DNA from 3 places in the Psychrobacillus sp. FSL W7-1493 genome. Region 1 is predicted to be linked to each of the others. Evidence: a T-box and tRNA genes for the amino acid it is inferred to sense, from the RefSeq annotation. Region 1 holds a T-box; the other regions hold tRNA genes.

What was found. A T-box is a leader RNA that pairs with one kind of tRNA and senses whether it is charged. The one in region 1 lies ahead of thrS (threonine--tRNA ligase), so its partner is inferred to be a tRNA-Thr.
Region 2: it has a tRNA-Thr gene. The T-box ahead of thrS (threonine--tRNA ligase) is inferred to sense a tRNA for this amino acid. The anticodon was not compared.
Region 3: it has a tRNA-Thr gene. The T-box ahead of thrS (threonine--tRNA ligase) is inferred to sense a tRNA for this amino acid. The anticodon was not compared.

Annotation. Positions count from the first base shown of each region.
Region 1 is NZ_JBBOSB010000001.1:1,455,832-1,466,523, reverse strand. It holds gene infC (translation initiation factor IF-3) at 1-482, opposite strand, end outside; gene thrS (threonine--tRNA ligase) at 782-2,710, opposite strand; T-box leader at 3,004-3,230, opposite strand; gene dnaI (primosomal protein DnaI) at 3,281-4,222, opposite strand; gene MKX96_RS07420 (replication initiation and membrane attachment family protein) at 4,232-5,587, opposite strand; gene nrdR (transcriptional regulator NrdR) at 5,618-6,082, opposite strand; gene speD (adenosylmethionine decarboxylase) at 6,201-6,584, opposite strand; gene MKX96_RS07405 (glyceraldehyde-3-phosphate dehydrogenase) at 6,882-7,886, opposite strand; gene coaE (dephospho-CoA kinase) at 8,011-8,598, opposite strand; gene mutM (bifunctional DNA-formamidopyrimidine glycosylase/DNA-(apurinic or apyrimidinic site) lyase) at 8,612-9,487, opposite strand; gene polA (DNA polymerase I) at 9,500-10,692, opposite strand, start outside.
Region 2 is NZ_JBBOSB010000001.1:233,308-243,999, reverse strand. It holds gene glmM (phosphoglucosamine mutase) at 1-7, opposite strand, end outside; gene MKX96_RS01280 (CdaR family protein) at 43-1,326, opposite strand; gene cdaA (diadenylate cyclase CdaA) at 1,319-2,155, opposite strand; gene MKX96_RS01270 (zf-HC2 domain-containing protein) at 2,328-2,975, opposite strand; gene sigW (RNA polymerase sigma factor SigW) at 2,990-3,562, opposite strand; gene rocF (arginase) at 3,737-4,639, opposite strand; gene MKX96_RS01255 (GNAT family N-acetyltransferase) at 4,710-5,288, opposite strand; tRNA gene MKX96_RS01250 (tRNA-Ala) at 5,419-5,491, opposite strand; tRNA gene MKX96_RS01245 (tRNA-Gln) at 5,510-5,584, opposite strand; tRNA gene MKX96_RS01240 (tRNA-Tyr) at 5,590-5,673, opposite strand; tRNA gene MKX96_RS01235 (tRNA-Val) at 5,701-5,776, opposite strand; tRNA gene MKX96_RS01230 (tRNA-Thr) at 5,885-5,957, opposite strand; tRNA gene MKX96_RS01225 (tRNA-Asn) at 5,965-6,039, opposite strand; rRNA gene rrf (5S ribosomal RNA) at 7,092-7,207, opposite strand; rRNA gene MKX96_RS01215 (23S ribosomal RNA) at 7,265-10,193, opposite strand; rRNA gene MKX96_RS01210 (16S ribosomal RNA) at 10,399-10,692, opposite strand, start outside.
Region 3 is NZ_JBBOSB010000002.1:47,505-58,196, forward strand. It holds gene folP (dihydropteroate synthase) at 1-381, shown strand, start outside; gene folB (dihydroneopterin aldolase) at 385-750, shown strand; gene folK (2-amino-4-hydroxy-6-hydroxymethyldihydropteridine diphosphokinase) at 744-1,265, shown strand; gene MKX96_RS17675 (helix-turn-helix domain-containing protein) at 1,268-1,441, shown strand; gene dusB (tRNA dihydrouridine synthase DusB) at 1,438-2,463, shown strand; gene lysS (lysine--tRNA ligase) at 2,624-4,114, shown strand; rRNA gene MKX96_RS17690 (16S ribosomal RNA) at 4,494-6,047, shown strand; rRNA gene MKX96_RS17695 (23S ribosomal RNA) at 6,289-9,217, shown strand; rRNA gene rrf (5S ribosomal RNA) at 9,339-9,454, shown strand; tRNA gene MKX96_RS17705 (tRNA-Val) at 9,478-9,553, shown strand; tRNA gene MKX96_RS17710 (tRNA-Thr) at 9,567-9,642, shown strand; tRNA gene MKX96_RS17715 (tRNA-Lys) at 9,649-9,721, shown strand; tRNA gene MKX96_RS17720 (tRNA-Leu) at 9,744-9,828, shown strand; tRNA gene MKX96_RS17725 (tRNA-Gly) at 9,846-9,920, shown strand; tRNA gene MKX96_RS17730 (tRNA-Leu) at 9,936-10,024, shown strand; tRNA gene MKX96_RS17735 (tRNA-Arg) at 10,041-10,117, shown strand; tRNA gene MKX96_RS17740 (tRNA-Pro) at 10,123-10,199, shown strand; tRNA gene MKX96_RS17745 (tRNA-Ala) at 10,214-10,289, shown strand; rRNA gene MKX96_RS17750 (16S ribosomal RNA) at 10,425-10,692, shown strand, end outside.

The DNA of each region.
Region 1 (10,692 bases):
CTGCGTCCGTCCATTTTCGGTTTTGACTCGATAGTGGATACTTCCGCACAAGCTTCTGCAAATCTATCTAAAACTCGTTGTCCGATCTCTTTATGAGTAATGGCACGACCTTTAAAGCGAATAGATGCTTTCACTTTGTCTCCTTTTTCAAGGAACTTGATCGCGTTTTTCAATTTCGTTTGGAAATCATGCTCATCGATAGTCGGGCTCAAGCGAACCTCTTTCATTACGATAACTTTTTGATTTTTACGAACTTCACGATCTTTCTTTTGCTGCTCAAATTTGAATTTACCATAGTCCATGATACGAGCGACCGGTGGCTTGGCTTGAGGAGCCACAAGGACAAGATCCAAATTTACACGACCTGCTATTTCAAGTGCTTCGTTACGTGTTTTTAAACCTAATTGATCACCATTTTGATCAATAACGCGTAGTTCGCGTGCTCGAATGCCATCGTTCACATACATGTCTTTGCTAATAATGATCCACCTCCAGATAGTGTCGCGAATACATGGTTTGGGCATAAATTCCGTAGAAACGAATCAGTCACGCCGTTTTCGATCCAATAAAAAAGCGAGCAGACATCTGTTAATGTCTGCCCGCCGATATGAGAAATATGTAGCAACTACATATTACAGTCGATCGTGTGCTTACCAGTCAACAACCAATGTGTCGAGCAGGTGAGAAGCGGGCAGCCTCTTCTTATACCACAAACTTGTATTCAATAACCTAAATAACTATACCATCCACAAAACTATTTGTCAACAATATAATTATATAATTAGTTGTGTGCTACTTCTTCTTGCAAACGAGCTAAAAATTCGTCGAAAGGAATACTTTCGGATTTTTGCTCTCCATATTTACGAACGTTTACATTACCTGATTCTAACTCTTTATCTCCTAGCACTAGCATATAAGGAATCTTTTGCATTTGTGCTTCGCGAATCTTGTAGCCAAGCTTTTCTTCGCGGTCATCCATTTCTACACGGAACCCACCTGCAACTAATTGCTCTTCAATTTGCTTAGCATACTCGAAATGTACTTCATTAGAAACTGGAATAATCTCAACTTGTACTGGTGCCAACCAAGTTGGGAAAGCTCCTTTGTATTCTTCGATTAGGAATGCAACAAAACGTTCCATAGTAGAAACTACTCCACGGTGAATAACGACAGGACGATGCGGTTTTCCATCTTCTCCTACATATGTTAGATCAAAGCGCTCTGGTAGTAAGAAGTCTAATTGAACTGTTGATAATGTTTCTTCCTTACCAATAGCAGTTTTCACTTGAACATCTAGTTTTGGACCGTAGAATGCTGCTTCGTCTTCTGCTTCAATATAATCTAATCCTAATTCATCCATAGCTTCTTTTAGCATACTTTGAGCTTTTTCCCACATTACATCGTCGTCAAAGTACTTTTCTTTATTGTTAGGGTCTCTGTAAGATAAACGGAATGAGTAATCTTTCAAGTCAAAGTCTTTATAGACAGAGATGATTAATTCAACAACCTTTTGGAATTCCAATTTAATTTGATCTGGACGTACAAATAAATGGGCATCGTTCAAAGTCATCCCACGTACACGTTGAAGTCCTGATACTGCTCCAGACATTTCATAGCGGTGCATTGTTCCTAGCTCCGCGATTCGTAGAGGAAGGTTACGATAAGAATGCATACCGTTTTTGAATATCATCATATGGTGCGGACAGTTCATTGGACGCAATACTAGTGTTTCATTGTCCATCTCCATAGGAGGGAACATAGAGTCTTGGTAATGCTCCCAATGTCCTGATGTCTCATAAAGTTCTTTAGACCCTAAAACTGGTGTGTAAACGTGTTTGTAACCAAGCTTTAGCTCCTTGTCTACAATATAACGCTCAATTACGCGTCGGATAGTTGCACCGTTTGGTAACCATAGAGGCAAACCTTGTCCAACCTTTAAAGAGTTAGTGAAAAGCTCTAGCTCCTTACCAATTTTACGATGGTCACGTTCTTTTGCCTCTTCCAACATTTTAAGATGCGCTTGAAGGTCCTCTTTTTTAAAGAATGCAGTTCCGTAAATACGTTGAAGCATTTTATTGTCACTGTTACCTCTCCAGTATGCTCCTGCAATGCTTAACAGTTTAAACTCTTTTAGCTTTCCTGTAGAAGGAACATGAACACCACGGCAAAGGTCAAAGAAATCTCCTTGCTCGTAAATCGAAACTTGTTCTCCAGCTGGTATCGCTTCAAGAAGCTCTACTTTATACTCATCATCCTGAAACTTTTCAAAAGCTTCTTCGCGAGAAACGTCATGACGAATAATTTCGATGTTTTCATTAATAATTTTTTTCATTTCTTTTTCTATTAACGGTAAGTCATCAGCTGTAATTGGCTCTGGTGAGTCAATATCATAGTAGAAACCATTTTCAATGACTGGTCCGATTCCTAGCTTTACATCTTTAAATAGACGCTTTACTGCTTGTGCCAGTAAGTGAGCTGAACTATGACGCAGAATTTCTAACGCTTCATCTGACTCGGGAGTAATAATCGCAATCTCTCCATCCTCAGTAATTGGTGTTTTAAGATCGATCAGCTGACCGCTTAATTTACCTGCTAAAGCTTTTTTTCGAAGCCCTGGACTAATAGATTGTGCTATTTCTTCTGTAGTTGTTGATGAAGGAAACTCTTTTACTGCTCCATCTGGAAATTGTAATTTAATAACATCTGCCACGTTGAACACTCCTTAATAATTTTTAGATTAAGTATTAGCCTAAGACTGCTCTTCCCTAGAGCAGATTAGTTGGTTTAGGTAAGACGATTCATTATTTTTAGACAAAACAAGAAAAGCGGAGGCGCCTGTATCTGCCCCGACAGGCAAATGGGGAAAAGCGAGGAGGTAGTTCCTCAGCCACCACAGCTTTTATCCATTTGACCCCGAGGGGCAAGGCGGTGGAGCTAGACATCAATTGATTCACATGTTCAGAATTTTTTAATTTCCTAAACAACAAAAAAACCCCGTCCCGGTAAAGGGACGAGGTTTAAATCGTGGTTCCACCCTTCTTCTATCTATACGAATATAGACGAAGCTTTGCATCGGTTAACGGACCGGTGACCGGCAAGCTGCTACTACAATTTCACAGCTGCTGCTCGGAGGTGGTAAATCGATTGCCGGTGCTTAAGAAGCTTTCAGCCAAGGCTTCTCTCTCTAAAAAGTCGTACAAACTGATCATTATCCTCTTCAACGCATCTACTTGTTCTTATGAAAATGATTATACGCCACGACTTTAGCATTTGCAAGTAGTTATTTATGCTCTCTCCAGTTCTTCCCTTGAAGAGCAACTGGGATAGTCAGCGCCTTGATCCGTTCCATAATACGTCCTGCTTTTACTACCTCTTTTTCTCCTCGTTGAGTATAAGAAAGATGATGCTGTAATTCATCATAGTTAAAGTTAGAAGACATAAAGGTTGGAAGCTGTTCTGACATCCTGTAGTGGAGAATAGTTCCTATAATTTCATCACGAGTCCAGCTAGACATTGTTTCTGCACCAATATCGTCTAGCATAAGCACAGGTGCTTTTTTTACAAACTCTACTTTTTCAGGAAGAGATTGATCTTGTATAGCCTGTTTCATTTCGCGAAGAAATTCAGGGACGTATACAACTACTGAATGAATATGTCTAGCTGCTAGTTCATTTGCTAGTGCGCCCAATAAGTAGGACTTACCGACTCCAAACTTCCCGTAAATATAAAGTCCTTTTGCAGGCAATTTATTTGTTCTTTCCCATTCATTTAAGAAGTCCTTAGCAGCTCGAACTGCTACAACACGGCTATCATCTTGTAAGTCTAAGCTTGAGAGACTAGCCTCCATAACCTCTTTAGGCATATGAATACTGTCTATCATAGAGGTCACTTTTTTACGCTCATCCTCTATAACCCCTCGTTTACACCTTACATACTCAACATCTATTAGGCTCCGGTCTAACACTAGCTTCGGCTCATAGCCCTTCATAAAATTCGCACATTCGTCTAAGGAAGGACAGCCCTTGCAATCGTGAGACTGTGATTTATATTCATATAACTTACTCAAGCTCCGATTAATTACCTGTTTAGATATTACATCTGAGTTTTCCTCTATAAATGCTTGTATATTCGGTTCCTCTAATACTTCCTGCTGCAACTCATCCAATCGAGAAGTAAATTCAGGAGTGACTACTCTTTTGAGCGTTTCATTAATCCGTTCCATTTCCTTCACCTACCTTTTCATCATTCCTAGTTCTTCTAATAGCTTTTGCCTTTCAGCATCTATATCTTGTATGCCATTTGTCTCTTTTCCTGTAAGCTTTAACTCGTCATCTTTTTTATAAAACCAATCTGGCACCTTTTCTTCTCTAGTCGGTTTTTTCGAATATGTCTTTTGCTTAGATCCTTCGCTTTTCCATTTCATGTACTGCTCATGCTCGTTTCTTGCTAATTCCATAGCTTCCTTAGCTGTTTTAACGTCCTTGCGCATCCAGTGAGAAGCAATCTTTTCTGCATAATTCTTCGTCAGCTTCATGTCTGTACGAAGAAGCACATATTGTAACAGGACATTAACTACCCCGATAGGCATTTTATAATGCGTGACAAAATAATTGGCTAACTGAACGTCTGCAAGTATAGGTTCTTTCCCATTAGCAATATCCTTCAAGACCTTTGCAGGAGCAGTCGTTTCCAAATATTGAATCAGCTCTTCTTCTTTGGTTAGTTTCTTTTCATCTGTTTGTACTACTTTCGAAGCTGGTTCTATTTTTTGAATAACTGGGGCAGTGCGAGAGACCGTTAACTTATAATACTCTGCACAAGCTTTTTTCAATCTAGCATCCGAAAGACGAAGTTCATCATTCAAAGCTAGAATAACGACCTTTTGCATTTCTACTGGCGATAGATTATACAAAAATGCAAGCTTTGCAATTACTTCCTTAGCTTCTGTTGTCATGGCAGACTTCGGAACCAGTTGCTCAGATAGACCATCTTGTAGCAAGGAGAAATCGAAATCCTCGTAATAGAAAGGTACAGAACTATTTCGTGTCTTTGACTGGAAATTTTCTTCCGTTGATGCAGGTAAACCTGTTTTAGTAGTTGGTTTAAAAACATCCACAAAGGTTCTTGAGACGTCTGTATACTCATGTTGCCAGTTAGACGTTTGAATGTAACGGCTTCTAAGCTGTTTATATGCACTTTCTCCAATTTTGTTTAGTAGGAACATGGATAACAAAGGATCCTTTAGAAAAGATTCCGCATCTAGAGGAGCTTCAAGTTCATAGCAGAAGCTGCGTCCATCTCCATTGGGCTTTTGCCATGTGCGCAGCAGGCCAATTGCTTCTAGTGCTATTCTCGCTTGAAAAACTTTTCCCAATGATAAACCAAGGACATTTAATAAATGATAATGTGTCCATTGGTTTTCACTTTGCATTTCTCCATCAGCCCATAACGTCAAATAAAGGCTCATGCTTTCTGCTCCGACTAGTGGCTGATAAAATAACGTCAGCAGCTGACGATCATAGTCAGAAAAAGAATACGGCAAGCGAATCATATATGTATCTGTCGAGTGTAGCTCCTTATATAACATCACTTGTTTACCTACTCCTTAAATAATTGCTTATAATGAAGGATTCTTTTTTAAGATTTCCTTTAACTCATCAATGAAAACATTTATGTCTTTAAACTGGCGATATACAGAAGCGAATCTTACATAGGCAACCTCATCAATCTCAGCAAGCTTGTCCATGACCTTTTCGCCAACTTCCTCTGATTTAACTTCAGAGTTACCTGTTCTTCTTAGTTCCTTTTCAATATAAAACACAACTTCCTCTAATTGGTCAAGTGCAACAGGTCTCTTCTCACATGCACGTATTAACCCTCGCAATATTTTCTCTCGGCTGAATTCTTCTCGAGATCCATCTTTCTTTACGACAATTAAAGGAGTTTCCTCTACCTTTTCAAAGGTCGTGAAGCGAAACCCACAATCCTCACACTCTCTCCTTCTTCTAATTGCCTTATTATCATCTATCGGTCTGGAATCGACCACTTTAGTGCCATTAAATTGGCATGCTGGGCATTTCATAGAACCTCTCCTAAACGTTTGCTTTAATTTTGTATACCTATTATAACAACTTTTCCTCATAAAATCGAAAAAGCAGAGGAATAAATTCCTCTGCTCACTCAGTTTTGTTCATGTTTCATTACACTTGAACTGTCATGCGTTCTTTAGGTGCCTTGACTGGACCCATTCCACGTGGCATTTCGAGCGTTTCGCGTGTTCCAGCATTAAGAGCATCTGCAATATAGTTAGCCGCGATTGATGGATCTAAATCACCACAAGTATACACATCAATGCTTGCATAACCGTGCTCTGGAAAGCTGTGAATCGTTAAATGCGACTCGGAAATTATAACGACTCCACTTACACCTTGTGGTGCAAATTTGTGAAATGCAACTTCTCTAACTTCTGCACCTGATTTTAGTGCAGCATCAACAAATGTTTGTTCGATAAATTGCATATCGTTAAGTTTGTCGAAATCGCACTCCCATAGTTCTGCAATAATGTGACGTCCCATTGTCTCCAATGTCCGTTTCCCCCTTTGATAAGTTTTATTTTTAACATCAAAGTTGACTACCACGGGGGAAAGTTAGTCCTAAGAGGTCCTAACCCTTTAAGTAGTCTATGTACTAGAAGTACACGATTTCCATTATAAAACATATTAACTAATAGTGCAATATAAAAAAACCTCTTTCTAGTAATACTAGAAAGAGGTAGGCATTATGTTAATATTAGGAAAAACACTCATTAGTAAAGCATAATGTCAGACTCAATTAAATTAAATTAAATTAAATTAAATTAAATAAAATAAGTTATTACGATATTACAATCCACTTGCAACTTTTTTAGCTAAGTCTACCACTCTTGCTGAATAACCCCATTCATTATCATACCAAGCAAGTACTTTAACTTTTGTTTTACCCATTACCATAGTAGTCAGTCCATCTACAGTACTAGAATTAGTAGTTGTATTGAAATCAATCGAAACCAATGGCTCATGAGTAATTCCCAAAATGCCCTTCATAGAGCCCTCGGCTGCTTTTTGGAACGCAGCATTTACTTCTTCCGCTGTCACTTCTTGTTGAACATCCACAACTAAATCTACTAAAGAAACATTAGGAGTAGGAACGCGTAAAGCCATTCCATGAATCTTTCCTTCTAGCTCTGGCAATACAAGTGAAAGGGCTTTCGCTGCACCGGTCGAAGTAGGAATAATAGATTGCCCACAAGAACGCGCACGTCTTAAATCTTTATGGGGGTTATCTAAATTATTTTGGTCATTTGTATAGGCATGAACTGTAGTCATTAAACCGTTTTCAATACCAAAGGCATCGTTTAATACTTTTACTACTGGTGCCAAACAATTAGTTGTACAGCTTGCATTTGAGATGATTTGGTGATTTACTACGTCTAGCTTTTCATCATTTACACCAATGACAATCGTTGCATCCTCATTTTTGGCAGGTGCTGTAATAACGACCTTCTTAGCCCCAGCTTTTATGTGACCTGATGCTTTTTCTCCATCATTGAATTTACCAGTAGATTCAATTACGATATCCACATTCAATTCTTTCCATGGAAGTTTTTCTGGCTCACGCTCGTTTACGATCTGTACATGTTTACCATTTACGATTAGAGCATTATCTCCAATCTCAATTTCTCCAGAGAAAGTTCCATGTGTAGAATCATATCTTATTAGGTGAGCTAAAGTTTCTAATGGGTATCTAGCATTAATAGCTACTACATTAAGTTCCTCTTGTACGATTGCTTGGCGAAATACCATTCTTCCGATTCTTCCAAAACCATTGATTGCAATTGAAGCTGACATATAATAAGTCCTCCTATAACGTGTGATACTTTTTCTTTTATAATCATGCATTAGTATAACACAATTTTAGAATTATGTAGCCTTAAAATACCCTGTTTTTAAATTCGTTATTTTCAAATAATTATTACTTCCAAGCTCTAAGAATTTTTTCTAGCTGCTCCCTAGTTGACTCCAAAGTACCATTATTATAAATGACAGCATCTGCGCCCTTCTCCTTAATAGACAAAGGCAACTGAGATTGAATTCTTGCTTTTGCTTCCTCTTTGGAATAATTATTTCTAGCCATTAGCCTGTTCAGTTGAGTTTCTTCTGATACAGTAACGACAATAATTTTATCCACGTAAGATTGGAGCTTACTTTCAAAAAGCAATGGGATATCCATTATAATAACCGGATGACCTGCTAGTAACATTTCCTCTTTTTGTCTCATCATTTCCGCTCGAATGGCCGGATGCATAATATCATTCAACTGTTTTCTTTGGGCGGGTGAAGAAAAAATTATTTCACCTAGCTTCGGACGATTTAGTTCACCATCCGCATTAAGTATCTCGTCTCCAAAAACCTCCGTTATTGCCTGAAGAGCATCTGTTCCTTTTTCCACAACGATTCTTGCTACAAGATCTGCATCAATAATGGGATATCCCATTTCTTTCAGCATATTTGACACCGTACTTTTGCCGCTAGCGATACTTCCAGTCAATCCAATGATCATGATGAATCCTCCGTTACTTTTGGCACGAACCACAATAGGTAGATGTTCGGCCAGCTATTGTTTTTTGCTTGGTAGCCTTCCCACAGATTGGGCAGCTTTTTTTGCTATACATTTGTAATCTATGCTGCATCGTTCCTGCTCCACCATTAATAGAGCGATAATCTGAAATAGTACTTCCACCATTTTCAATGCTGTCTAACAGTACTGTCACTATTTCCTGAAACAGTTGAATTTTTCTTGCTTTACTTATTCTTTTTACTGTCCGGGCAGGATGTATTCTAAGATTAAATAATGCCTCTGTGGCATATATATTGCCACAGCCCGAAACGACATGACCATCCATGATGAACTCCTTGATAGCTTTGTTTTCATAGCGCGGCAAGAGACTCATCTGTAGAAAATGCTCTAATGCTCCATCGTCAAAAGGCTCGGGAGCCATCAAAAGTAAAGGTGGGTAGTCTGCTTCGGTTTCTAGCAGACGTAGCTCGCCAAAGCGACGTATGTCCGCATATACAAGCATTTCTCCTTCTTCAAAATGAAGAGTAACATGACTATGCTTTTTAAACTTTTCCTCTATGATGTCATCCAAGGTCCTTACATAGAACCAAGCACCAGACATGCCCAAATGCGAAACGAGTAGAAATGGTTCTCCATATTGGTTTTTCAAATGAAAATAAATATATTTCGAGCGCCGTTCAATTCGAGCGATCACCATACCAGGAAGAGCAGCCTGGAATGACTCCACGTCTGCTCCCTTGATAATAGCTTCCTTTCCAACTTGCTTTGATTTTATGATGGTTGGAGAAACATCCACTGATTGAATCAATTTACCTGTGACAACAGGCTGAAGTCCTCGAACAACACCTTCCACCTCTGGTAATTCTGGCATACATAAAACTCCTTACTTTGTATCGTACCAAGATGATCCAAACGCATACTCCACTTTAAGAGGAACGTTTAGCTCAATCGCAGATTCCATTACCTCAGGAACGATTTTCTCAAGCAGTGCAATCTCTTCTGGAGGAGCCTCGAATATTAGCTCATCATGCACTTGAAGAAGCATCTTGGTTTGCATGTTTTCTTTTTTAAGTCGTGCTGCCATATCAATCATCGCTTTTTTAATGATATCTGCTGCGCTTCCTTGTATAGGCGTATTCATAGCTGTGCGTTCAGCAAAGCTTCTCAGATTAAAATTAGAGCTAGTTATTTCCGGCAAATATCTTCTACGGTTCAAAATGGTCGTAACGAAACCTTTTTGCTTAGCTGTTTGAATACTGTCATCCATATATTCCTTTACTCCAGGGAAGCTTTTCAAATACTTCTCGATAAATATAGCAGCTTCTTTACGAGTAATATCTAAGCTTTGAGATAGACCGTAATCACTAATTCCATAAACAATACCAAAGTTAACTGCTTTTGCTGCACGGCGCATATTAGAATCAACAGCGTCTGCCTCTACATGGAATACATCCATAGCGGTTTTAGTATGGATATCCATATTATTCTTAAAGGCTTCCATCAGGTTTGCATCCTCTGCCATATGTGCAAGCACCCGTAGCTCTATTTGAGAATAATCAGCTGCAAACATAACCCATTCAGGATTACTTGGTACAAACGCTTTACGAATTTTTCTGCCTTCTTCAAGACGGATAGGAATATTTTGCAAGTTAGGATTGATAGAGCTTAAGCGCCCTGTTGTTGTTAGAGCCTGCTGGTATCTAGTATGAATTTTCCCGTCACTCTCATGGATTTCTTTTAAAAGTCCTTCGATATAGGTTGAATTTAACTTCCCTAATTGACGGTACATTAGAATCTGTTCAATAATTTCATGCTCACTAGCTAGTTTCTCTAACACATCGGCTGCTGTAGAATAGCCAGTCTTCGTTTTCTTAATAGGTGGCAGTCCTAGCTTTTCAAAAAGAATGACGCCAAGCTGCTTTGGAGAATTAATATTAAATTCTTCTCCCGCTAAAGCATGGATGTCACCTTCAATTTGCTTCAGCTTGATTTCTAAATCATGGCCCATTTCAACAAGTACTTGTTTATCCACTTTTACTCCATCCGACTCCATTGTCCCTAGAATAGATGCTAATG
Region 2 (10,692 bases), 1.2 Mb from region 1:
TTCCCATTAATCTTCTCTCCTTAATTACCTGTTATCCTGCTTTTATGCGTCTTTTATCATTAATTTTGCTTCGGATTCAGATGTTTGCCATTCTACATTAGAAGGACCATCAATTTGAATAGGAAGAATTCTTTCACCAACTTCTATGTTTTGGGCATCTACGTAGATAGAAATGTCCCCTGACTGAATATCTTTCAAGGCATCCGGTGTTCCCTTGGCCACAACAGAAATTATTCCATCAGTAGGTGTTTCGAAGCTACTCGCTAGCTGCTCTGGTAATCCTTTTACAGCTATCCTCATTTCTGTAAAGGACTTCTCTGTTATCTCATCAGCTACAGCTGTGTCCTCATCTTCCTTCTCGGCTTCATCCGTACCGTTGGAAGGGGGTGTTGCGCTTGTAACATCTGCTTTTATATCAATTTTTTCTTGAGATAATTTGGTCACTCCCTCAGGCACAACCATTTTAACACTGATTGACCCAGTGTCTTCAATTTTACTCACATCTACATCGACATTCAACCTATCAATTTTATCAACAACTGACCTAGGACCATATACCCGCACCTTCTGAGTCGCTGTTGATAGTGCATTAATAGTTAAACCTTCCTTTGGAGTTCCTTTTTTCGAAAGCGAGATAGGTACTTCTTTACTGTATTCTTCAACTGTCACTTTAACATTTACAGTTCTCGGCTCAACAGAGACATCAAGCTTATTAAGATCCAAATCAAGCACTCTAACGCTAGCTTCTTGCTCAAAGGACTTATCTATGCCTTTTTCGCTCGAAATGGTTGCTTTTACATAGCCTATAGATTGTATAACACTTTTTGCTCCTGTTACGTTTACTGTTCGAGGTTCTACAGAAGAAGTCATGACATAGTTCTCTGCTAACAGGCTTTCATTCATGTCAAGATCTACCCGGAATTCCTGGGTGATTTTTTCTTCAATTACTACATTCACATATACGGGGTCTGTTCGGACCTTTAATTTTTCTGAGAAATTTTCCTGTGATATAGCAACTCTATGTTCGCCCATTGGAAGTTCTCTTAAGTCTACAAACAGCTTGTAGTCCTTCATAATCTTTGCCGAAGTCACAAAGTTTGCAGGGCCTTGTATATTTACATCTACCGTATCTGGAACTCCAGTGACGACTAAATTTTCATCATCATAATAGACTTCTACTGGAACATCCCTTAATACGTCAATTGCATTGTTGCTAGAGTTCTGATGATCAGATTCCAAATCCGATTTCACGGAAACAAACAGCAATATGGCAAAGGTAAGTGTAATAATTCGCAAAAGCCACGGATTATTCATCATTTTATCCATTTTGTTTCCCCCTCCATCGCCACTTAGAAGGTGTCACTTGCTCCTCAGTTGGACCAAACCAAAGTCTTGTTAAATGATTTTTAAATTCATCCATTGAAAGATTTCGATGTAGGTCTCCGTTAGAAGTAAGGCTTACTGCTCCTGTTTCCTCTGAAACTACAATTGTAATAGCATCTGTGACCTCACTAAGCCCTATTGCAGCTCTATGCCTTGTTCCAAGCTCCTTCGAGATAAAAGGACTTTCAGAAAGTGGTAAGTAACAGCCAGCAGAAACAATCTTATTTTTTTGAACAATAACCGCCCCATCATGTAGTGGCGTATTTGGAATAAAAATATTAATCATTAACTCAGAAGTTAAGTGGGCATTTAAAGGTATTCCCGTCTCAATATATTCTGTCAATCCAGTCTCTCGTTCGATGGAAATTAAAGCACCAATTCGACGCTTTGCCATATAGCTAACAGACTTGGTCATTGCTTCTATTAGACGAGTCTGCTCTTCTTCCTCTTGTAGAGAGCTTCTAGAAAACAATTTCCCCCTACCTATTTGTTCAAGTGCTCTTCTGATCTCAGGTTGGAAAATGATAATAATTGCTAAGAAACCATATGTGATAACTTGATTTAACATCCAGCCAAGTGTATCTAAACCTAGAAAATCAGTTACTACTTTTGCAATAACGATGACAAAGATACCTTTTAATAATTGAACTGCTTTTGTACCTTTAATAAGAGTAATTAATTTATATATAACGAACCATACGAACAAAACGTCTAATATATTGACGATTACGTTCACTGGCATCAAGTCTGTAAATTGTTCCATAAACGACATTGGGCATCCCCCACTTTTTCTCGCAAATCCATATAAAGTAAGTATAACATATTTGAAGTATAGATTTCTCGTTCTAATACTAACGCAAAAAGTCTATCCAGGTTCCTGGATAGACTCCTTTTTTAAAAAGATAGGATAATATATGTGTTTCTCGGGGTATTTATTTCTATTTTTATTCTTCAGTCTTATCGCTTTTAAAGAAAGAGGTAATTTCATTAGCAGTATCTTTTATGGTATACCATAACCAGTCAAATGCTTTGTTAATTTCCTCACTTTTACCTGTAACATTGGCTGTGGAAGCCATATATTTAGAACCGTCGATAATGGACCCATTAATCACTGTTAAATTGCCGTCCAATTCTCCATCAACGCGCACATCACCATTCTTAACTATCAAATCTCCTTTAACGACTTGTCCCTCAGGGATTATAACTGTTTCTCCCTCGACAATAACATTCTCTTGCTTTGTGAATGAAAACTGTTGGTCGTTATTATAATTGGAGAAAAGGGCACTACTCATTAAAAGCATAAACATAGCTGCTGCCGTAAGAACAGGATGCTGTCTAAACCATCTGCTTACACCTGTATGTGATTTTTCTTTTGGAAGTCTAGACATAACTGATAGAGTAAAATCATTTGGTGCCTCTACATGAGCTGCTCCTTTTACAAAGGCTACTACATCGCTTAACTCATGCATATGATTGCGACACTCTTGGCACGACTGCAAGTGTGACTTGAGCTCCAGCTCGTGTTCACGACTAATTTCACCATCTAGATATTCATGCATATAGTGAACAATTCGTTCTGGACACGCACTCATCATGATTCCTCCTATTAAAGATTCGGTTGTTTACTTAATTGTTTTCTAAGTGCTTCCCGACCTCGATGTATTCTTGTTTTTACTGTGCCTAATGGGAGATCTAAAATTTCACTTATTTCCTGTAATGATAGTTCCTCCATGTATTTAAGCACTATAGCAGATCGATACTTATCTGGAAGACGGCTGATCTCATATTGAATTCTATCTTGTAGCTCAAGTTTCATCAACTCTTCCTCAGGAAGTTCGTCAGAGGCAGCTATTTGAGAATACATGTCGAGACCTTCCGTACCTTTTACTTCTGCATCTAAATAATAATCAGGCTTTTTTTTACGTATACGATCAATACATAAATTGGTAGCAATACGATACAGCCACGTAGAAAATTTTCTCTTTTGATCGAATGTATGAATATTTATATAGGCCCGGACAAATGCCTCTTGTGCTATATCTTCAGCTTCGTGACGATTGCCAAGCATTCTATAACAAACTTGGAAAAGCCTATTTTGGTAAAGGTCGACAATCTCCGCGAATGCGTCTTTATCTCCTTTAAGTACTTGTTTTATTCTTTTGTTAACTATCGCATCCATCGTGTGATTTCCCCTCCGCTCTATGCGGCTGTCTCTACCTATACGTAAGAAGGATTCAACAGGTTTCATTTTTTTATATTATTTTAATTTTATCAAATATTTCCTGTGTTGTGTTGTTAAAAAAAAGAAAAAGCTGACAATTAGCCTGCTTTTCCTAAAATACTAATAAAACTATTATATTAAGCTTTCTCCAAATAATGAGCCCATAAGTGCTACTGCAGTATCAGCTGTTTTATTTTTCTCATCGAGAATAGGATTTACTTCTACAAATTCAGCAGATGAAATTAAATGAGAGGAATAAAGCATTTCCATAGCTAAATGACTTTCACGATAGCTTATACCTCCTGGTACCGGCGTTCCCACTCCAGGTGTATATAGCGGATCTAATCCATCTAAGTCAAGAGACAAATGCACACCGTCCACTTTACGTTCCAGGAAGTAAGTTATCGTTTGATTCATAACCTCGGTCATTCCTAGCTTATCTATTTCATGCATGGAGAAAACTTTAATACCTTTTTCTCTAATCAGTTCTCTCTCTCCCGGGTCTACAGAGCGGGCGCCAATTATAACTATATTCTCGGGTTTAATCTTCGGTGCAAATTCACGTATGTTCACTAAATCCTTGTGACCTAAGCCTATGCTTACGGCTAATGGCATACCATGAATATTTCCCGATGGAGAAGTTTCAGCAGTGTTTAAGTCCGCATGAGCATCGTACCAGATAACCCCTAGATTTTCATAATGATCAGAAAGACCTGCTAATGTACCGATAGCTATACTATGATCTCCACCTAGGACAAGTGGGAAATCCCCTGCCTCTACAACCGCATGCACTTTATTGGCAAGAGCTGTATTAGCTTCAATCACCTGCTCTAAATTTCTTAAGGTAGTAGATGATTCTTTTTTTCTAGTCTGACTGATTAAAATATCCCCTTCATCCTTCACCGTATGACCAAGGTCAGTTAAGCGTTCCACTACTCCAGCATAACGAATTGCACTTGGTCCCATATCTACCCCGCGTCTATTTTGGCCAAGATCCATGGGAACGCCTATAATTGTTAGATTTAATTTATTCATTATTTTATACCCCCTTTAGTTCATACACTTATTGTAATTCCTTAAAGGCAGTTGGCTCAACTCAGCATTTTCATGTATATTTATTCATTAATAATTGAAGATATTTTTTTGCTTCTGCCCATTCTTCATTTACAATCGAATATAAAACCGCGTTTCTGACGGTCCCGTTGGATCTCACACGTTCGTTCCTTAACACACCTTCCTTGATGCCCCCAATTCTTTCAATAGCTCGCTGTGACGGTAAGTTTAACTCGTCGGTTTTAAACTGCACACGAATCATCCCCAACGCCTCAAAGCAATGCTGGAGCATCAAGAACTTACAGGTCGTATTTACATGAGTTCTCTGAAAAGCTTTCCCGTAAAAAGTAGAACCAATTTCACAAGCACGGTTAACTTGATCTATCCCGTAAATCCTAGTCGTACCCATTATTTTCTTGGTATCTGTATGTTCCACTACATAAACAATTGCGGTTTGTTGACCTTGCATTTGATCAATTCCTGCCTGCAGCCAATCTCCTAGCTGTTCTTCACTTTCTACCCTATGTAACATATATTCAAATACGCTAGGCTCATACAGCTCCCACAGTAACGGTATATCGCTTTTCGTTAACAATCTTAACGTAACATCCCCTAGGATTAAGCTTTCCATTTCTCTCACAACCTCTTCTCTTTTTCTATTTATATCGGAATGTAGAAGTTATTTTGTTATATATCTAAATACAAAAAAACTCTTTTCAATTGAATGAAAAGAGTACAGTATACACACATTAGAATTAAAATGGAGCCTAGCGGGATCGAACCGCTGACCTCCTGCGTGCAAGGCAGGCGCTCTCCCAGCTGAGCTAAGGCCCCATAATAGATAATAGAAAATGGCTGGGGTACCTGGATTCGAACCAGGGCATGACGGAATCAAAATCCGTTGCCTTACCGCTTGGCTATACCCCAAAAACTGGTGGAGGGGGACGGATTCGAACCGCCGAACCCTAAGGAGCGGATTTACAGTCCGCCGCGTTTAGCCACTTCGCTACCCCTCCAGGCTATTATAAAAACTTTAAACTTTATGGTGGAGGATGACGGGCTCGAACCGCCGACCCTCTGCTTGTAAGGCAGATGCTCTCCCAGCTGAGCTAATCCTCCAAAACAGTAATCCTCTTTAAAAACCGGACAATTAATAGTTTAGCATAAGTATTACTTCAAAACAAGCATTTTTTTATGTACATTCTCTACTTTTATGTAAAATAGAAAAGCTTCCAACCGGATTTGAACCGGTGACCTCTTCCTTACCATGGAAGCACTCTACCTACTGAGCTATGGAAGCATAAAAATGGCTCCGAAGGTAGGACTCGAACCTACGACCAATCGGTTAACAGCCGATTGCTCTACCACTGAGCTACTTCGGAACGTTCTTATTATTTAAAGTACAAATATAATTATAACAAGTATACTTTAAATTTCAAGCTTAATTTAGGTATTTTTCCAATGAAATATTCAAGGTTCCAACATATAGAAGTTACCATCTTTTTGAATGATATTCTCTATATTTTATTTCATAGAAGATGCTTCACCATATTATATTGTCCATTTTTATTTAGAAATATGCGTAGAAGAATTTTTTATTTAGAGTTTTTTTAATCTATTTTTTAATTCTTATTTATAGCCAAAAATTTAAGCTATTAATAGAACAGTGAAATTTAATATTGCTTTTTTATGTTTAAAGTAGAGTTGGTTTTCGCTCTAGACGTAAGCTTTCCGCGGGGAGTCGCCGTCTGCCTCTCCAATCAATAGAGTAATTAATGTTAGTATTTTATAGGTAGTGCATTCTATATAAAATTCAACGCTCATTAAAAGATTTAATTATTGCTAGGAGAGTGCTTTTAAAGTAGACGAATGGTACGAGCAGGAATCACAGCTGTCACAGAGTTTAAACGCCTTTTTGATCAGGCTCACGTAATTATTACTCGTAACTCTTTCCTTGCCCTATTCATAACATGCTTAAGTATTTTTGTAATTTCTGGGGAGAGATTGCCTTCTAAACAAAAAAACACCAGCCACAGTCGTTCAGTTCCTCGAACTCTTTGCCCCTCCGGCTTCTCGCTCACTTCCTTAGGGAGAGAATGCCTTCGGCTTTTTTTTGATACAGGACAAAACAAAAAAGCCGCCACCGATTACTCGGTGACGACTTCCTTTAGTTGCCCAGCGACGTCCTACTCTTGCAGGGGCGACCCTCCAACTACCATCCGCGGCTGCGAAACCAGATGGGCGGCAGATTTCTTCGTCAGCCGCAGTCGTTCGGTTCTCGCGTATGCCATACGCTCCGAGCCTCTCTTCTTTGCTTCCTCGAACTCTTTGCCCCTCCGGCTTCTCGCTCACTTCCTTAGGGAGAGAGTGCCTTCGGCTTTTTTTTTGAAACAAAAAAGCCGCCACCGATTACTCGGTAACGACTTTCTTTGGTGCCCAGCGACGTCCTACTCTTGCAGGGGGAGACCCCCAACTACCATCGGCGCTGAAGAGCTTAACTTCCGTGTTCGGTATGGGAACGGGTGTGACCTCTTCGCCATCATCACTAGACTTTTGAGTTGTTCACTCAAAACTGGATAAAAGACATCATTAATCGAAACAAACCATTTGGTTAAGTCCTCGATCGATTAGTATTCGTCAGCTGCACGTGTCGCCACGCTTCCACCCCGAACCTATCTACCTCATCGTCTTTGAGGGATCTTACTTACTTGCGTAATGGGAAATCTCATCTTGAGGGGGGCTTCGTGCTTAGATGCTTTCAGCACTTATCCCGTCCACACATAGCTACCCAGCGATGCCCTTGGCAGAACAACTGGTACACCAGCGGTGTGTCCATCCCGGTCCTCTCGTACTAAGGACAGCTCCTCTCAAATTTCCTACGCCCACGACGGATAGGGACCGAACTGTCTCACGACGTTCTGAACCCAGCTCGCGTACCGCTTTAATGGGCGAACAGCCCAACCCTTGGGACCGACTACAGCCCCAGGATGCGATGAGCCGACATCGAGGTGCCAAACCTCCCCGTCGATGTGGACTCTTGGGGGAGATAAGCCTGTTATCCCCGGGGTAGCTTTTATCCGTTGAGCGATGGCCCTTCCATGCGGAACCACCGGATCACTAAGCCCGTCTTTCGACCCTGCTCGACTTGTAGGTCTCGCAGTCAAGCTCCCTTCTGCCTTTACACTCTTCGAATGATTTCCAACCATTCTGAGGGAACCTTTGGGCGCCTCCGTTACACTTTAGGAGGCGACCGCCCCAGTCAAACTGCCCGCCTGACACTGTCTCCTACCCGGGTTACGGGTATGGGTTAGAATTTCAATACAACCAGGGTAGTATCCCACCGACGCCTCCTCCGAAGCTGGCGCTCCGGGCTCTAAGGCTCCTACCTATCCTGTACAAGTTGCACCAAAATTCAATATCAAGCTACAGTAAAGCTCCACGGGGTCTTTCCGTCCTGTCGCGGGTAACCTGCATCTTCACAGGTACTATAATTTCACCGAGTCTCTCGTTGAGACAGTGCCCAGATCGTTACGCCTTTCGTGCGGGTCGGAACTTACCCGACAAGGAATTTCGCTACCTTAGGACCGTTATAGTTACGGCCGCCGTTTACTGGGGCTTCAATTCGCACCTTCGCTTGCGCTAAGCACTCCTCTTAACCTTCCAGCACCGGGCAGGCGTCAGCCCCTATACTTCACCTTACGGTTTTGCAGAGACCTGTGTTTTTGCTAAACAGTCGCCTGGGCCTATTCACTGCGGCTCTTCTAGGCTATTCACCCAAAAGAGCACCCCTTCTCCCGAAGTTACGGGGTCATTTTGCCGAGTTCCTTAACGAGAGTTCTCTCGCTCACCTTAGGATTCTCTCCTCGACTACCTGTGTCGGTTTGCGGTACGGGCACCTCCCACCTCGTTAGAGGCTTTTCTTGGCAGTGTGAAATCAGGAACTCCGGACATACGTCCTTGCCATCACAGCTCAATGTTACAGAGTGCGGATTTGCCTACACTCACACCTCACTGCTTGGACGTGCATAACCAACAGCACGCTTACCCTATCCTACTGCGTCCCCCCATCACTCAAACGGTGGGGTGGTGGTACAGGAATATCAACCTGTTGTCCATCGTCTACGCCTATCGGCCTCGACTTAGGTCCCGACTAACCCTGAGCGGACGAGCCTTCCTCAGGAAACCTTAGTCATACGGTGGATGGGATTCTCACCCATCTTTCGCTACTCATACCGGCATTCTCACTTCTAAGCGCTCCACCAGTCCTTCCGGTCTGACTTCAACGCCCTTAGAACGCTCTCCTACCACTGATACCAAAGGTATCAATCCACAGCTTCGGTGATTTGTTTAGCCCCGATACATTTTCGGCGCAGCGTCACTCGACCAGTGAGCTATTACGCACTCTTTAAATGATGGCTGCTTCTAAGCCAACATCCTGGTTGTCTAAGCAACGCCACATCCTTTTCCACTTAACAAATACTTTGGGACCTTAGCTGGTGGTCTGGGCTGTTTCCCTCTTGACTACGGATCTTATCACTCGCAGTCTGACTCCCAAACATAAATCATTGGCATTCGGAGTTTGTCTGAATTCGGTAACCCGGGATGGGCCCCTAGTCCAAACAGTGCTCTACCTCCAAGATTCTAACGTTTGAGGCTAGCCCTAAAGCTATTTCGGAGAGAACCAGCTATCTCCAGGTTCGATTGGAATTTCTCCGCTACCCACACCTCATCCCCGCACTTTTCAACGTGCGTGGGTTCGGACCTCCAGTAAGTGTTACCTCACCTTCATCCTGGACATGGGTAGATCACCTGGTTTCGGGTCTACGACCACATACTCATTCGCCCTATTCAGACTCGCTTTCGCTGCGGCTCCGTCTTCTCAACTTAACCTCGCATGTAATCGTAACTCGCCGGTTCATTCTACAAAAGGCACGCCATCACCCGTTAACGGGCTTTGACTATTTGTAGGCACACGGTTTCAGGGTCTATTTCACTCCCCTTCCGGGGTGCTTTTCACCTTTCCCTCACGGTACTGGTTCACTATCGGTCACTAGGTAGTATTTAGCCTTGGGAGATGGTCCTCCCGGATTCCGACGGAATTTCACGTGTTCCGCCGTACTCAGGATACACTCTGGAGGGAATGAACTTTTGACTACGGGGCTTTTACCCTATCCTGCGGACCTTTCCAGGTCGCTTCGTCTAGCTCATTCTTTTGTAACTCCGTATAGAGTGTCCTACAACCCCAAGAGGCAAGCCTCTTGGTTTGGGCTCTTCCCGTTTCGCTCGCCGCTACTCAGGGAATCGAATTTTCTTTCTCTTCCTCCAGGTACTTAGATGTTTCAGTTCCCTGGGTGTGTCTCAGATGCGCTATGTATTCACGCAAATGTACTGCCCCATTACGGGCAGTGGGTTTCCCCATTCGGAAATCTTCGGATCGAAGCTCACTTACAGCTCCCCGAAGCATATCGGTGTTAGTGCCGTCCTTCATCGACTCCTAGTGCCAAGGCATCCACCGTGCGCCCTTATTAACTTAACCTAAAAGTTAAAAGTACTACACTTGCAATCACGTAAGTGATCACAATTTGAATATCTTGCGTTTGTTTCTTTTTTTGATGTCGTTTTATCCAGTTTTCAAAGAACAAGTTAAAAAGCTTTAAATGCTCATATAGAATGAACATTCAAAACTGAACTGCAAAACGTTAAGATACAGATAAAAATCTGTATTCCGAATATATCCTTAGAAAGGAGGTGATCCAGCCGCACCTTCCGATACGGCTACCTTGTTACGACTTCACCCCAATCATCTGTCCCACCTTCGGCGGCTGGCTCCCAAAAGGGTTACCCCACCGACTTCGGGTGTTACAAACTCTCGTGGTGTGACGGGCGGTGTGTACAAGGCCCGGGAACGTATTCACCGTGGCATGCTGATCCACGATTACTAGCGATTCCGGCTTCATGTAGGCGAGTTGCAGCCTACAATCCGAACTGAGAACGGTTTTATGGGATTTGCTCACCCTCGCGGGGTTGCGACCCTC
Region 3 (10,692 bases), on a different contig from region 1:
TGGATAGAGGCGAAGAAGGATTTAGAAGAAAGCATCCATATTGCCAGGACAGCAGGTGTACCTCATGAAAACATTTGGTTAGACCCTGGCATAGGATTTGCAAAATCTCATGATCAGAATATTTTAATGATGCAGCATTTAGCTGACCTCGTGGCTATGGGCTACCCAGTATTGTTGGCCACTTCCCGTAAGCGTATGATTGGCAATGTATTAAATTTGCCAGTGGACGAACGTGTGGAGGGTACTGGAGCAACAGTATGCTATGGTGTCCAGCTTGGCTGTCATATAGTGAGAGTTCATGATGTCAAGGAGATGGGAAGAATGACGAAAATGATGGATGCTTTATTAGGCAAAGGCATCGAGATGAAAGCGGAGGCTTAACAGATGGACTATATTCATTTAAATGATTTAGAATTTTACGGATTTCATGGGGCACTTCCAGAGGAAACAAAGCTCGGGCAAATTTTTAAAGTAACGGTGACTCTTGCCTGTGACTTAAAAAAAGCCGGGGAAACAGATAACTTAGACGAGACGGTTAACTATGCTGAGGTATTTGAGCTCTGTAAGGAAATCGTGGAGGGAAAACCTTATTTGTTAATAGAAGCTGTTGCGGAAAGAATTGCTTCTCGAATACTGGAGCGGTATAAGGAAAAAGTAAGTGGATGTCGAATACATCTAGTAAAACCAAACCCTCCTATAGTAGGCCACTACACTTCGGTAGCTGTTGATATAACGAGGGGTATATTATGAACGTAGCATACATTTCCTTAGGATCGAATATAGAGAATCGATTAGAATTTTTACAAGAAGCAGTTGGTTTATTGAAGGAGACACAACAGATAGATGTTCTGAAGGTGTCGTCGGTCTACGAGACAGCTCCAGTCGGTTACGTGGACCAAGCGGCATTTTTAAATATAGTTGTAGAACTGAAGACTTTATTTACTCCACATGAATTATTAGTAAAATGCAATGAAATAGAGGACTTACTGGGGAGAAAGAGAATAGTTCGCTGGGGTCCAAGAACAGTAGACCTTGACATTTTGTTGTATAATGAAGAAAATATGAAAACAGAAGACCTCATTATTCCTCATCCTAGGATGGCGGAAAGAGGCTTCGTGCTTGTTCCGCTTTTGGAGTTAAATCCTAATATAATCGATCCGCGGACAAAACAAGCTTTTTCGAATTTAGTGCATGACCAGAAAGAGGGCGTCCATTTATGGAGAAAGTTCGCTGGGGTCGACGCATTCGTGCATTTCGAAGGTTAAAGATGATCAAGCAAGTCGAGCTTGCAAAAGAAATGGATATGTCTGTGTCTATACTTGGGAAAATTGAACAAGGTAAGCGCGCTCCAACCGAAGCACAGTTGGAAAAGATTGCTGCCATACTTGATATAAAGATAGAGGAACTAAAAGGAGAAATAGAGGCAGGTGAAGATAAATGACAAATGCACCGACTAAGCCATTTCAAATTGGTAACCATGTAATGGATAACCGAGTGGTTTTGGCACCCATGGCTGGTATTTGTAACTCAGCATTCCGTCTAACGGTTAAAGAGTTTGGCGCGGGACTTGTCTATGCTGAAATGATTAGCGATAAGGGGATTGTTCAAAAAAATGAAAGAACATTAAGCATGCTTTACATTGATGAACGTGAAAATCCATTGTCACTGCAAATCTTTGGCGGAGAAAAAGAAACGCTAGTAGCTGCAGCGCAATATGTTGACCAGCACACTTCAGCCGATATTATTGATATTAACATGGGTTGCCCAGTGAATAAGATTATAAAATGTGAGGCTGGGGCAAGATGGCTCTTGGACCCTAACAAAATCTATGAGATGGTATCTGCAGTTGTAGATAATGTAAAAAAACCGGTAAGTGTAAAAATGCGTACAGGCTGGGATGAAGAACACTTATATATGGTAGAAAATGCACAAGCAGTCGAGCGCGCTGGTGGAGCAGCCGTTGCCGTACACGGACGTACTCGTGTACAAATGTATGAGGGAGAAGCAAACTGGGACTTAATACGACAAGTGAAAGAAGCAGTTAATATTCCTGTCATCGGTAATGGGGACGTGAACACTCCACAAGATGCAAAACGTATGTTAGATGAAACAGGCGTTGATGGTGTAATGATCGGACGAGCAGCATTAGGTGATCCATGGATGATTTATCGTACAGTGGAATATCTTGAAACAGGCGAGCTAAAGCCTGAACCTACTGTGCAAGAGAAGATTGACGTATGTTTATTACATTTTGATCGGCTGACTGCTCTTAAGGGAGAGCATATTGCGGTCCGTGAAATGCGTAAGCATGCATCTTGGTATCTTAAAGGGATCCGTGGAAACGGGACGGCTAGAAATATGATTAACCAAACAGAAACTGCACAAGAGCTGAAGGATTACTTGCGCTTCTTTGCAGAAGAGTCTTTAAAGGAATATAATGAGGCTAGCACAATTCTTGCTTAATTTAGTGGGCTGTCACATCAAGTGACGGCTCTTTCCGTTTTTTATTTAGTCGTTAGGTTCAGTGGCAGAAATAAAAGATGAAGTAAACACTGAAATTGTGTACAATAAATGCAACGTAAAGGATACTTGCGAATAATAGATTGTAAAAGGAGTGAAGGAAATGTCTAACATGGAAGAATTAAATGATCAACTTTTGGTGAGACGCCAGAAGATGACTACGATACAAGAAAAAGGATTAGATCCATTTGGCGGAAAGTTTGAAAGAACTCATTTAAGTGACCAAGTCGTTTCTGAATTTGAAGAGTTCACAAAAGAGCAGTTAGAAGAAACGCCTCACGAAGTAGTAATAGCTGGGCGAATCATGACGAAGCGCGGAAAAGGAAAAGCTGGGTTTGCGCATATACAAGATCTAGGCGGCCAAATTCAGATTTATGTACGAAAAGATGCAATTGGTGAAGATGCTTACGAGCTATTTACTACAGCAGACTTAGGTGACATCGTAGGCGTTCGAGGTAAAGTATTTAGAACTCAGGTAGGTGAATTGTCAGTAAAAGCAACAGAGTTTACCTTCTTAACTAAATCCTTACGTCCAATGCCAGAGAAATTCCACGGGTTAAAAGATGTTGAACAACGCTACCGTCAACGCTACTTAGATTTAATGACTAGTGCTGAAAGCAAAAACACTTTTATCACTAGAAGCCGTATTATTCAATCTATGCGTCGTTACTTAGATAGCCAAGGCTATTTAGAAGTAGAGACACCATTGTTACATACTGTAGCAGGGGGAGCAGCAGCTCGTCCGTTTATTACTCATCACAATGCATTAGATATGGAGCTTTATTTACGAATTGCAATTGAATTACACTTAAAGCGTCTAATTGTAGGTGGTTTAGAAAAGGTTTATGAAATAGGCCGTGTATTCCGTAATGAAGGTGTATCTACTCGTCATAATCCTGAATTTACAATGATTGAGTTATATGAGGCATACGCTGACTATAAAGACATCATGAATCTAACAGAAAATCTAGTAGCACATGTTGCTCAAGAAGTTCTTGGTTCTACTACAGTTATGTATGGAGATGATGAGATCAATCTTGCTCCTGGTTGGAGACGCTGGCATATGGCAGATGCAGTCAAAGAGACTTCAGGAGTTGATTTCTGGAAAGAGATGACGAAAGAAGAAGCTCATGCCTTGGCTAAAGAACATGGAGTAGAAGTTAAACCTTCTATGGAAGTGGGACATGTACTAAACGAATTCTTTGAACAAAAGGTAGAAGAAACTTTAGTTCAACCAACATTTATTTATGGACATCCAGTAGAAGTTTCTCCACTTGCGAAGAAAAATCCAGAGGATGGACGTTTTACAGATCGCTTTGAGCTGTTTATTGTTCGTCGTGAGCATGCTAATGCTTTCACAGAGTTAAATGATCCTATCGATCAACGTAATCGCTTTGAAGCGCAATTAGAAGAGAAAGCTGCTGGAAACGATGAAGCACATGAAATGGATGAAGATTTCTTAGAGGCATTAGAATATGGAATGCCACCAACAGGTGGACTAGGAATTGGAATAGATCGTTTGGTAATGTTATTAACAAACTCCCCGTCTATTCGCGATGTTTTATTATTCCCTACGATGCGTCATAGAGATTAAAGAGCTTAAGAATGGGACACTACTAGTAGTAGTGTCTCTTTCTATTTATACGACTATATATTGGGTGAGAATTATTTTAATTATTTTACTTTTAAAAAGCCCTTGTAAAAGGTGCTGGCAGGGTGGTATAGTAATCAAGTTCCCAATTTTACTTCTAAATCTCACAAAAATAACTTGAAAAAAGTTGTTGACATTGAAAAGTAGATTTGGTAAGATAATAAAGTCGCCAAAACGAACGGCGCAATGAACATTGAAAACTGAACATGCAAAACGTTAAGACATATAGCATCAACAAGCTTCGGCTTGATTGACGCAAAACAATTTTTGACATCATTTAATGATGATGCCAGCAAAACAAAATGAGCTTTTTAAGTTCTCTATTATGGAGAGTTTGATCCTGGCTCAGGACGAACGCTGGCGGCGTGCCTAATACATGCAAGTCGAGCGGATGATGAAGAAGCTTGCTTCTTCTGATTTAGCGGCGGACGGGTGAGTAACACGTGGGCAACCTGCCCTGTAGATTGGGATAACTCCGGGAAACCGGGGCTAATACCGAATAATCCATTCCCTCACATGAGGAAATGTTAAAAGACGGTTTCGGCTGTCACTACAGGATGGGCCCGCGGCGCATTAGCTAGTTGGTGAGGTAACGGCTCACCAAGGCGACGATGCGTAGCCGACCTGAGAGGGTGATCGGCCACACTGGGACTGAGACACGGCCCAGACTCCTACGGGAGGCAGCAGTAGGGAATCTTCCACAATGGACGAAAGTCTGATGGAGCAACGCCGCGTGAGTGAAGAAGGTTTTCGGATCGTAAAACTCTGTTGTGAGGGAAGAACAAGTACGAGAGTAACTGCTCGTACCTTGACGGTACCTCATTAGAAAGCCACGGCTAACTACGTGCCAGCAGCCGCGGTAATACGTAGGTGGCAAGCGTTGTCCGGAATTATTGGGCGTAAAGCGCGCGCAGGCGGTCCTTTAAGTCTGATGTGAAAGCCCACGGCTCAACCGTGGAGGGTCATTGGAAACTGGGGGACTTGAGTACAGAAGAGGAAAGCGGAATTCCAAGTGTAGCGGTGAAATGCGTAGAGATTTGGAGGAACACCAGTGGCGAAGGCGGCTTTCTGGTCTGTAACTGACGCTGAGGCGCGAAAGCGTGGGGAGCAAACAGGATTAGATACCCTGGTAGTCCACGCCGTAAACGATGAGTGCTAAGTGTTAGGGGGTTTCCGCCCCTTAGTGCTGCAGCTAACGCATTAAGCACTCCGCCTGGGGAGTACGGTCGCAAGACTGAAACTCAAAGGAATTGACGGGGGCCCGCACAAGCGGTGGAGCATGTGGTTTAATTCGAAGCAACGCGAAGAACCTTACCAGGTCTTGACATCCCGCTGACCGGCCTAGAGATAGGCTTTTCCCTTCGGGGACAGCGGTGACAGGTGGTGCATGGTTGTCGTCAGCTCGTGTCGTGAGATGTTGGGTTAAGTCCCGCAACGAGCGCAACCCTTGATCTTAGTTGCCAGCATTCAGTTGGGCACTCTAAGGTGACTGCCGGTGATAAACCGGAGGAAGGTGGGGATGACGTCAAATCATCATGCCCCTTATGACCTGGGCTACACACGTGCTACAATGGACGGTACAGAGGGTCGCAACCCCGCGAGGGTGAGCAAATCCCATAAAACCGTTCTCAGTTCGGATTGTAGGCTGCAACTCGCCTACATGAAGCCGGAATCGCTAGTAATCGTGGATCAGCATGCCACGGTGAATACGTTCCCGGGCCTTGTACACACCGCCCGTCACACCACGAGAGTTTGTAACACCCGAAGTCGGTGGGGTAACCCTTTTGGGAGCCAGCCGCCGAAGGTGGGACAGATGATTGGGGTGAAGTCGTAACAAGGTAGCCGTATCGGAAGGTGCGGCTGGATCACCTCCTTTCTAAGGATATATTCGGAATACAGATCTTTATCTGTATCTTAACGTTTTGCAGTTCAGTTTTGAATGTTCATTCTATATGAGCATTTAAAGCTTTTTAACTTGCTCCTGCGATTACTCGTCGCAAAGGAACAAGCTTTGTTCTTTGAAAACTGGATAAAACGACATCAAAAAAAGAAACAAACGCAAGATATTCAAATTGTGATCACTTACGTGATTGCAAGTGTAGTACTTTTAACTTTTAGGTTAAGTTAATAAGGGCGCACGGTGGATGCCTTGGCACTAGGAGTCGATGAAGGACGGCACTAACACCGATATGCTTCGGGGAGCTGTAAGTGAGCTTCGATCCGAAGATTTCCGAATGGGGAAACCCACTGCCCGTAATGGGGCAGTACATTTGCGTGAATACATAGCGCATCTGAGACACACCCAGGGAACTGAAACATCTAAGTACCTGGAGGAAGAGAAAGAAAATTCGATTCCCTGAGTAGCGGCGAGCGAAACGGGAAGAGCCCAAACCAAGAGGCTTGCCTCTTGGGGTTGTAGGACACTCTATACGGAGTTACAAAAGAATGAGCTAGACGAAGCGACCTGGAAAGGTCCGCAGGATAGGGTAAAAGCCCCGTAGTCAAAAGTTCATTCCCTCCAGAGTGTATCCTGAGTACGGCGGAACACGTGAAATTCCGTCGGAATCCGGGAGGACCATCTCCCAAGGCTAAATACTACCTAGTGACCGATAGTGAACCAGTACCGTGAGGGAAAGGTGAAAAGCACCCCGGAAGGGGAGTGAAATAGACCCTGAAACCGTGTGCCTACAAATAGTCAAAGCCCGTTAACGGGTGATGGCGTGCCTTTTGTAGAATGAACCGGCGAGTTACGATTACATGCGAGGTTAAGTTGAGAAGACGGAGCCGCAGCGAAAGCGAGTCTGAATAGGGCGAATGAGTATGTGGTCGTAGACCCGAAACCAGGTGATCTACCCATGTCCAGGATGAAGGTGAGGTAACACTTACTGGAGGTCCGAACCCACGCACGTTGAAAAGTGCGGGGATGAGGTGTGGGTAGCGGAGAAATTCCAATCGAACCTGGAGATAGCTGGTTCTCTCCGAAATAGCTTTAGGGCTAGCCTCAAACGTTAGAATCTTGGAGGTAGAGCACTGTTTGGACTAGGGGCCCATCCCGGGTTACCGAATTCAGACAAACTCCGAATGCCAATGATTTATGTTTGGGAGTCAGACTGCGAGTGATAAGATCCGTAGTCAAGAGGGAAACAGCCCAGACCACCAGCTAAGGTCCCAAAGTATTTGTTAAGTGGAAAAGGATGTGGCGTTGCTTAGACAACCAGGATGTTGGCTTAGAAGCAGCCATCATTTAAAGAGTGCGTAATAGCTCACTGGTCGAGTGACGCTGCGCCGAAAATGTATCGGGGCTAAACAAATCACCGAAGCTGTGGATTGATACCTTTGGTATCAGTGGTAGGAGAGCGTTCTAAGGGCGTTGAAGTCAGACCGGAAGGACTGGTGGAGCGCTTAGAAGTGAGAATGCCGGTATGAGTAGCGAAAGATGGGTGAGAATCCCATCCACCGTATGACTAAGGTTTCCTGAGGAAGGCTCGTCCGCTCAGGGTTAGTCGGGACCTAAGTCGAGGCCGATAGGCGTAGACGATGGACAACAGGTTGATATTCCTGTACCACCACCCCACCGTTTGAGTGATGGGGGGACGCAGTAGGATAGGGTAAGCGTGCTGTTGGTTATGCACGTCCAAGCAGTGAGGTGTGAGTGTAGGCAAATCCGCACTCTGTAACATTGAGCTGTGATGGCAAGGACGTATGTCCGGAGTTCCTGATTTCACACTGCCAAGAAAAGCCTCTAACGAGGTGGGAGGTGCCCGTACCGCAAACCGACACAGGTAGTCGAGGAGAGAATCCTAAGGTGAGCGAGAGAACTCTCGTTAAGGAACTCGGCAAAATGACCCCGTAACTTCGGGAGAAGGGGTGCTCTTTTGGGTGAATAGCCTAGAAGAGCCGCAGTGAATAGGCCCAGGCGACTGTTTAGCAAAAACACAGGTCTCTGCAAAACCGTAAGGTGAAGTATAGGGGCTGACGCCTGCCCGGTGCTGGAAGGTTAAGAGGAGTGCTTAGCGCAAGCGAAGGTGCGAATTGAAGCCCCAGTAAACGGCGGCCGTAACTATAACGGTCCTAAGGTAGCGAAATTCCTTGTCGGGTAAGTTCCGACCCGCACGAAAGGCGTAACGATCTGGGCACTGTCTCAACGAGAGACTCGGTGAAATTATAGTACCTGTGAAGATGCAGGTTACCCGCGACAGGACGGAAAGACCCCGTGGAGCTTTACTGTAGCTTGATATTGAATTTTGGTGCAACTTGTACAGGATAGGTAGGAGCCTTAGAGCCCGGAGCGCCAGCTTCGGAGGAGGCGTCGGTGGGATACTACCCTGGTTGTATTGAAATTCTAACCCATACCCGTAACCCGGGTAGGAGACAGTGTCAGGCGGGCAGTTTGACTGGGGCGGTCGCCTCCTAAAGTGTAACGGAGGCGCCCAAAGGTTCCCTCAGAATGGTTGGAAATCATTCGAAGAGTGTAAAGGCAGAAGGGAGCTTGACTGCGAGACCTACAAGTCGAGCAGGGTCGAAAGACGGGCTTAGTGATCCGGTGGTTCCGCATGGAAGGGCCATCGCTCAACGGATAAAAGCTACCCCGGGGATAACAGGCTTATCTCCCCCAAGAGTCCACATCGACGGGGAGGTTTGGCACCTCGATGTCGGCTCATCGCATCCTGGGGCTGTAGTCGGTCCCAAGGGTTGGGCTGTTCGCCCATTAAAGCGGTACGCGAGCTGGGTTCAGAACGTCGTGAGACAGTTCGGTCCCTATCCGTCGTGGGCGTAGGAAATTTGAGAGGAGCTGTCCTTAGTACGAGAGGACCGGGATGGACACACCGCTGGTGTACCAGTTGTTCTGCCAAGGGCATCGCTGGGTAGCTATGTGTGGACGGGATAAGTGCTGAAAGCATCTAAGCACGAAGCCCCCCTCAAGATGAGATTTCCCATTACGCAAGTAAGTAAGATCCCTCAAAGACGATGAGGTAGATAGGTTCGGGGTGGAAGCGTGGCGACACGTGCAGCTGACGAATACTAATCGATCGAGGACTTAACCAAATTGTTTGTTTCTAAGATGTCAGTTTATTCAGTTTTGAAAGAATAAATTTTTATTAAATTAATGCTTGTAATAATCTACATAGTTGATATAATAGAACTTGTCTTTCAATAATTATTCAAGTCTAGTGATGATGGCGAAGAGGTCACACCCGTTCCCATACCGAACACGGAAGTTAAGCTCTTCAGCGCCGATGGTAGTTGGGGGTCTCCCCCTGCAAGAGTAGGACGTCGCTGGGCTTGCAATAAAAAAATATTACCCAGGAGGATTAGCTCAGCTGGGAGAGCATCTGCCTTACAAGCAGAGGGTCGGCGGTTCGAGCCCGTCATCCTCCACCATAATTTTACTCCTGCCGGAGTAGCTCAACTGGTAGAGCAACTGACTTGTAATCAGTAGGTTGAGGGTTCAAGTCCTTTCTCCGGCACCATTTTCCGAGCCATTAGCTCAGTTGGTAGAGCATCTGACTTTTAATCAGAGGGTCGAAGGTTCGAGTCCTTCATGGCTCATTCACTTTTGTGAAATAAATATGCGGGTGTGGCGGAACTGGCAGACGCACTAGACTTAGGATCTAGCGCCGCAAGGCGTGGGGGTTCGACTCCCTTCACCCGCACCACTTAACTTAATAACCGAGCGGAAGTAGTTCAGTGGTAGAACACCACCTTGCCAAGGTGGGGGTCGCGAGTTCGAACCTCGTCTTCCGCTCCAAAGATTCATTGAAGTGCCGGGGTGGCGGAACTGGCAGACGCACAGGACTTAAAATCCTGCGGTAGGTGACTACCGTACCGGTTCGATTCCGGTCCTCGGCACCACTTTTATGAATAATTAGCGCCCGTAGCTCAATTGGATAGAGCGTCTGACTACGGATCAGAAGGTTGTGGGTTCGACTCCTGCCGGGCGCGCCATATAACGGGAAGTAGCTCAGCTTGGTAGAGCACTTGGTTTGGGACCAAGGGGTCGCAGGTTCGAATCCTGTCTTCCCGACCAGTTATTATTATTTCGGGGCCTTAGCTCAGCTGGGAGAGCGCCTGCCTTGCACGCAGGAGGTCAGCGGTTCGATCCCGCTAGGCTCCACCATGAACATTGAAAACTGAACATGCAAAACGTTAAGACATACAGCATCAACAAGCTTCGGCTTGATTGACGCAAAACAATTTTTGACATCATTTAATGATGATGCCAGCAAAACAAAATGAGCTTTTTAAGTTCTCTATTATGGAGAGTTTGATCCTGGCTCAGGACGAACGCTGGCGGCGTGCCTAATACATGCAAGTCGAGCGGATGATGAAGAAGCTTGCTTCTTCTGATTTAGCGGCGGACGGGTGAGTAACACGTGGGCAACCTGCCCTGTAGATTGGGATAACTCCGGGAAACCGGGGCTAATACCGAATAATCCATTACCTCACATGAGGAAATGTTAAAAGACGGTTTCGGCTGTCACTACAGGATGGGCCCGCGGCGCATTAGCTAGTTGGTGAGG